Regions from separate parts of the Eggerthella timonensis genome, predicted to be linked through region 1. Evidence: predicted binding sites of a transcription regulator. Region 1 holds the regulator's gene; each other region holds the start of a gene.
The links. Region 1 encodes HrcA, which represses chaperone genes, less so after heat shock. Its sites were predicted from a motif close to TNTTAGCANNCNNNNNNNNNGNNTGCTAANA; they were not measured.
Positions count from the first base shown of each region.

Region 1 (2,265 bases):
TCTTGCACGTGGTGGCCGTCTGCATGTCTCCGAGGAACGTGTGCTGGATGGTGACCACGCGGCCCTGCCCGTGGCAGTCGGGGCAGGTGACCTCGCGACCGTCGGGGCCGAGGCCCGAGCCCTCGCAGTCGGGGCACGGGGCGAGACGGTCGTAGACGATCTCCTTCTTCGCGCCGGCGGCCACTTCCTCGAGCGTCAGGCGCAGGCCCACGCCCATGTCGCGGCCCTCCTTGCGCATCGGCGTGCGGCCGGTCGCCTGCCCGCCGAAGAAGGAGCTGAAGATGTCGCCCATGCCGAAGCCGCCGCCGAAGAGGTCCTCGAAGTCGACGTAGCCGCCGCCCCCGTAGGGGCTGCCGCCGCCGGCCGCGCCCGGAATGGTGCCGAAGCGGTCGTATTGGGCGCGCTTCTGCGCGTCGGACAGCACGTCGTAGGCCTCGTTCAGCTCTTTGAACTGGTCTTCGGCATCGGGCGCCTTGTTCACGTCCGGATGAAGCTCGCGCGCGCGCCGACGGAACGCCTTCTTGATCTCGTCTTCGGTTGCCTCGCGGGACACGCCCAGAACTTCGTACAGATCCTTCGCCATCTTGCTTTCGAAACCTTTCCTCGAGGACGGCGCGTCCCGCGCCGCCGCCACATGTCGTTTATACGTCCTCCAGCGCCGCGCTCGCTATGCGCACCGCCTGGATCACCTTGGAATAGTCCATGCGCGTGGGCCCCACCACGGCCACGACGCCCGCCGATGCGCCGCGCCCGTAACGGCTGGCCACCACCGACACGCCCGCCAGCGCGGCCGCGTCGTTCTCGCGCCCGATGCGCACGCTGGGAACGCCCGCGCTTCGCCGGGCGGCGTCGTCGAGGATCTGCAGCAGCACGGTGTCGTCCTCGAGCACCTGCATGACGGGCAGCAGCGCCTGGGACTGGCTGAACTCGGGCTTCGTCAGAAGCGAGCTGACGCCCAGGCGATGGGTGCGCGACGCGTCGCCTTCCTGCAGGCACGACAGCACCTCGTCGAGGGCCATGCGCACGAGCGGGTCGCGGAACGCCTCGACCATGCCCTCGCCCAGGCCGTCCTCGATCTCCTGCAGGGACTTGCCGCCCATGACCTCGGAGAGGAAGCGCTGAACGCGGGCCAAGTCGTCGGGGGACACCTCTTCGGCGAACTCCATCTGGCGGTTGAACACCTGGCCGTCCTCGGTGACGAGCACCACGAGGGCGCACTGCGGGGACAGCGAGATGAGCGAGAGCTGCTTGATGTGCAGGTTCAGCACCGACGGCGCCAGCACGATGGACAGGCAGTCGGTGAGGCGGGTGAGCGCCGACGACGTCTGCTCGAGCAGCGCATCGAGCTCGCTCGCGCTGCGGCGCAGCTGGTCGACGACGGGCCGGTAGCGGTCGTCGTCGCCGGCGAGGTCGGAGGCGAGCAGGTTGTCGACGAACGCGCGGTAGCCGAAATCGGTCGGGATGCGCCCGGCAGACGTGTGCGGCTGCGTGATGTAGCCGCCGTCCTCGAGAACGGACAGCTCGTTGCGCACCGTGGCCGGGCTCACGCCCAGCTGATAGCGCTCCGTCAACGTGCGCGACCCCACGGGCAGAGCGCGCGCGACGTACTCTTCGATGAGGGCGCTCAGCACCCGTTGCCTTCGATCCGAAAGCACGCTCCTCCACCTACCTCTCTCTTACCGGTCTCTTGCCGGTCCGCGTTCCCCGAACCCGAACCCGAACCATAGTAACGCATCATATTAGCAGCCGAAAGCCGAGAGTGCTAACGACAGTCGCAAATTGTGGAGAAACTCGACGGTTACTGCACATGGGACGCGCGTGCCAGTCGCGCGCGCGGCACCCACGATCGCGTGCCGCCCGGAAGCCCTGCAGGCTCCCGGGCTATTCGCGACACGCGAATCGGCGCGTTTCAAGCAGTTTTTGCGTTTTGCGCGCATCGGAAGCGCGCTTTTCAGGGCAATCGCCGTACGCCACCTATGCGATCAGGGCTTATGTGCATAACGCAGCGCGAGCTTCGGGCAAAAACCGCCCGCATGCAAGCTTAAAACGCGCAAAACGCAAAAATTGCTTGCTTCCGGGCGATTCTCGCGCTGCCGTTCCCTCAATGCATGCACGGAGAAGGCGGGAGCGCGAAGGGCCTGGCCTAGGGCGCCAGGTCGAACAGCTCGCCGTACAGCTCGTTGCCGCAGAGCCAACCTCGCTCGGTGGGGCGCCAGCGGCCTTTCGCATGCTCGACGAGGCCGCGCTCCTCGAGGGCGGCCAAGG
Region 1 is NZ_FXXA01000002.1:2,556,858-2,559,122, forward strand. It holds gene dnaJ (molecular chaperone DnaJ) at 1-583, opposite strand, end outside; gene hrcA (heat-inducible transcriptional repressor HrcA) at 642-1,655, opposite strand; gene hemW (radical SAM family heme chaperone HemW) at 2,144-2,265, opposite strand, start outside.

Region 2 (2,265 bases), 2.4 Mb from region 1:
ATCTGGCTGATGCGGTCGTCGATGGCCTTCTTGTCGCCGGCGCCGTCCACGATGAGGGCGGTGTCCTTGGTGACCTTGACCGTCTTGGCATGGCCCAGCATGTCGATGCGGGCATCGGCCATGGTCATGCCGAAGTCCTTGTCGATGACCTGCGCGCCCGTGACGGCGGCGATGTCCTCGAGGATGCGCTTGCGGCGGTCGCCGAAGCCGGGGGCCTTGATGGCGACGCAGTTGAACGTACCGCGCAGCTTGTTCAGCAGGATGGTGGCCAGAGCCTCGCCCTCGACGTCCTCCGCGACGATGAACAGCGGACGACCGGACTTCATGACCTCTTCCAGCAGCGGCACCATATCCTGGATGTTGGTGACCTTCTGGTCGGTGAGCAGGATGTAGGGGTCGCTGAGCACGGCCTCCATCTTCTCCATATCGGTGGCCATGTACGGCGAGATGTAGCCGCGCTCGTACTGCATGCCCTCGACGATGTCCATCTCGAGGCCGAACGTCTGGCTCTCCTCGACGGAAATGGCGCCGTCGTTGCCGACCGCGCTCATGGCCTCGGCGATGGCGTTGCCGATCTCGGCGTCGCCGGCGGAAATGGTGCCGACGTTCGCGATCTGCTCCTTGGTGGACACGGGCGTCGCGTCGGCCTTGATGGCCTCGACCACGACGTCGGTGGCCTTCTGAATGCCGCGGCGGATGCCAAGCGCATCAGCGCCGGCGGTCACGTTGCGCAGGCCCTCGGACACGATGACGTCGGCAAGCAGCGTCGCCGTCGTGGTGCCGTCGCCGGCCACGTCGTTCGTCTTCACGGCAACTTCGCGAACCAGCTGAGCGCCCATGTTTTCGATGGGATCCTCGAGCTCGACTTCCTTGGCGACGGTCACGCCGTCGTTCGTGATGAGCGGAGCGCCATAGGACTTCTCGAGCGCCACGTAGCGGCCCTTGGGCCCAAGCGTCACCTTGACGGCGTCGGCCAGCTTGTTGACACCGGCGGCAAGCGCGCTGCGAGCGTCGGCTTCGAACTTGATTTCCTTAGCCATGTTGCATGTATCCTTTCAACCGCGTTTATCAATAAAAGTAATCACAGGGTTTTTGTGGCGAGTCGCATAGCCGTGAAGCACCGAGGAGCTTGAGCTAAGCGGCCTGATGGGCCGTGTGCGAAAGCGACAAGGAGCTGAGGGGCTAGGCGGCCGTCACAAAAAGCCGTCAGGTCGAGCTATGCGAATACAGCGTACAGGTCGTCGCCGCGGAGGATCAGTACGTCCTCGCCCTCGACGTTGATCTCGGTGCCGCCGAACTTGCCGTATACGACCTTGTCGCCCACCTTCACGGGAACCGGAACGAGGTTGCCGTCCTTGTCGAGCTTGCCGTCGCCCACTGCCAGCACAGTGCCGCTCTGGGGCTTTTCCTTCGCCTCGGTTGCGAGGAACAGACCGGAGGCCGTCGTCTCCTCGGCCTCGTCCTGCTTGACGATAACGCGATCACCCAGAGGTTTCAAATTCATAACGTTGCCTTCCTTTCGTCCGACGTATGCACGAACCCGGTTTGCCGCATGTTCGCTATTTAACCACTCGTTCGTGGCGACTGCTAGCACTCCTCGGTAACGAGTGCTAAACACTGCGTTATCATAGCATCATCATCACTGAATGCAAGGGGATTTGAAGAAATCTGAGCGCCCGTGACTGAGATTTTGCGCAATCGTCAAACGATCATCACAAATGGGACGCGAGGGGACGGGTGAGGCGGGGGACGGGAAGTCTCACCCCCCCCCCCGCCTCACGCCACACTGGAACCTAGCGTGCCAGGGACCCGGGCTTCACCAGGCCGCCTTCGTAGGCGCGCACGACGAGTTGGGCGCGGTCGTGGGCGTCGAGCTTCGCCATGATGCGGGCGAGGTGGGTTTTCACCGTCGCGGGAGATATAAATAGTTCGGAGCCTATTTCGTCGTTCGTGAATCCGCGCGCGACCAGAGCGAGTATCTCGCGTTCTCGATCGGTAAGGGCGCGCAGGCCCGCCGCCACGGCAGCGGCGCCGCCGAGCGTGGCGGGACGAGTGGCCACGAACGTCTCGATGAGGCGACGCGTGATGGACGGCTCGATGAGCGCGTCGCCTTGCGCCACGACGCGTACGGCTGCGGCAATCTCGTCGGGCTCGGCGTCCTTGAGCAGAAACCCGCTGGCACCGGCGGCCAGCGCATCGTACACGTATTCATCGAGGTCGAACGTCGTGAGGATGAGCACGTGCACGCCCTCGAGCGCAGGGTCG
Region 2 is NZ_FXXA01000002.1:112,178-114,442, forward strand. It holds gene groL (chaperonin GroEL) at 1-1,040, opposite strand, end outside; gene C1A15_RS00550 (co-chaperone GroES) at 1,217-1,504, opposite strand; gene C1A15_RS00555 (response regulator transcription factor) at 1,794-2,265, opposite strand, start outside.
Region 2: C1A15_RS00550 (co-chaperone GroES) is a predicted target of HrcA. The motif match lies at 1,586-1,616, and genes of this name have one in related genera.

Region 3 (2,265 bases), 1.5 Mb from region 1:
ATAGCGTCGACGGCGCCGTGCATCGTGCGTTCGTCGAGAGGCTCCTCGTACAGGACGACGTCGGGCTTGACGATCCCGTCGCAGACGGGACATCGCGGGATGCCGTCGGCGCTTTGCGTGCGAAGGGCCAGCAGGTCGTCCACGGGATAGGGCGCGCCGCACTGCATGCAGAAATTGCGCAGGACGCTGCCGTGCAGCTCGAACACGCGCGCGCTGCCCGCCTTCTGATGAAGGCCGTCGATGTTCTGCGTCACCACGGAGGCCAGCGTGCCCGCCTGCTCGAGTTCGGCCAGCTTGCGATGCGCGCGGTTCGGCTGGGCGTCGAGCGCCAGCATGCGGTCGCAGTAGAAATCGAAGAACGCGCCAGGGTTCTCGTCGAAGAAGCTGCGGCTGGTCATCTGCTCGGGCGGGTAGGGGTACTTCTGCGCGTACAGGCCGTCCGGGCTGCGGAAGTCGGGGATGCCGCTCTCGGTGGACACGCCCGCGCCGCCGAAGAACACCATGCTGCCCGGCGGCGTGTCGGCCACCCAGCTGCGGAACGTCTCGATGTCGCGTACGGTTTCGTCCATGGATCCTCCAATCGGGTTCTCCTCATGATACCACGCACCTCGAGCCGGATGTTTCACGTGAAACATCCGTACGGGTTCCTGCATCGCGTCGGCCGTACGCGATCAGCTCACAAAGAAAGACGACCTCGCGGTCGCCTTTCCCGCCCCGCCGCGCCCCAGTACGCGGCGGGGATGCCTCGCTGTTCGAATGCCTAGCCTTCGATGGAGATGGTCTTCTTCTCCTCGAGCTTCGGCTGCTCCTGCTTCTTCGGAACGGCGATGTTCAACACGCCGTCCTCGAACTTCGCCTTGATGTCGTCTTCCTCGATGTCGTCGCCCACGAAGAACGTGCGGCTGCACTTCCCGCTGAAGCGCTCCTTGCGGACGTACGTGCCCTTCTCGTCCTTGTCCTCGGACTCGGACTGCGTCTGGGCGGTGATGGTGAGGTAGCCGTCCTTGAGCTCGGCCTGCACGTCGTCCTTCTTGAAGCCGGGCAGGTCGATAGTCAGCTCGTATCCCGCGTCCGTTTCCTTGATGTCGGTGCGCATGAGCGTGGGGGACATCTTCTGCATCGCCTGCATCGGAGCGGTTGCCGCATCGAAGAACGCGTCGAACGGGTCGGTCATCAGCTCGCTCAACAGGTTGCGGTTCCTTCGCATCGGTACCATCATAGCCATGTTCATCAACTCCTCGTGTCGTCTTTCGTCTTACGTGGTGGGCGGTGGTTCCGGCTGCGCCGGCACGCCGCCTCGCTTGGTATGCCCCCATTCTAAGATGAGAATTAGCACTCGACAACCGAGAGTGCTAATTCGTAACGAGTTCGTCATTTTTGAAGGCTCAACGAAGGTTTTACGGGTTGCGAAAGGCACGGTTCCTTGGCCTATACTGAGTGCTTGCTCGGTTTGCAGCGAGGGAAGGAGCGGCATGACCGTTATCGGTCTTATATCCGACACGCACGGACGGTTGCCCGATGAGGCGCTTGCGGCCATGGCCGACGTTGACCACATCATCCATGCGGGCGACATCGGCGGCCCTGAGATCCTCCATGCGCTCAAGGCGCTGGCGCCGACCACGGTGGTGCTCGGCAACGACGACTTCGACGAGTACGGCGCACGGGTGTGCCGCTTCGCGCACCCCGTCATCGACGGCGTGCGCTTCCTCGTGGCGCACTATCCGCGCGACGTGCAGATCGGGTTCAACGGCTGCGCGGGCCTGGCAGCGGGCGATCCTATCCCGCAGGTGTGCGTCCACGGGCACACGCATGTTCCCGAGCTGGTGTACGGGCCCGAGGCGCGCCCGGCGTCGTACGTCGTCTGCCCCGGCGCGCCGTTCCGTCCGCGCGGCGGGTTCCCGAAGTGCACGGGACGCATGGTGGTGGAGGATGGTCGCGTGCTGGGCGTGCGCATCGCGTCGCTCGACGGCCAGACGCTGTTCGAAGTGGGCGAGGGGCTCTCGTGACGGTGGAACGGGAACAAATGTTTCACGTGAAACATCCGAAACGGTCCCGGCGGGCCGCTGCCGTCATCACGCTTGTCGTGCTGCTGGGCGCGTCGTGGATCAATGCCGTCATAGCCGATGCTCCGTCGCCGAGCTCGTCGCAGCAGGCGGCTGCGACGTCGATTTCGGGCGCAGCGTCCGCAGGCGTGAGCGACGCGGCGTACCGCGCCGCCGATCGGGATGCGTCGCGCGGGACGGAGACGCAGCGCGCGCACCTCGA
Region 3 is NZ_FXXA01000002.1:1,076,890-1,079,154, forward strand. It holds gene C1A15_RS04495 (NAD-dependent protein deacylase) at 1-569, opposite strand, end outside; gene C1A15_RS04500 (Hsp20/alpha crystallin family protein) at 761-1,225, opposite strand; gene C1A15_RS04505 (metallophosphoesterase family protein) at 1,473-2,006, shown strand; gene C1A15_RS04510 (thermonuclease family protein) at 2,033-2,265, shown strand, end outside.
Region 3: C1A15_RS04500 (Hsp20/alpha crystallin family protein) is a predicted target of HrcA. The motif match lies at 1,328-1,358, and genes of this name have one in related genera.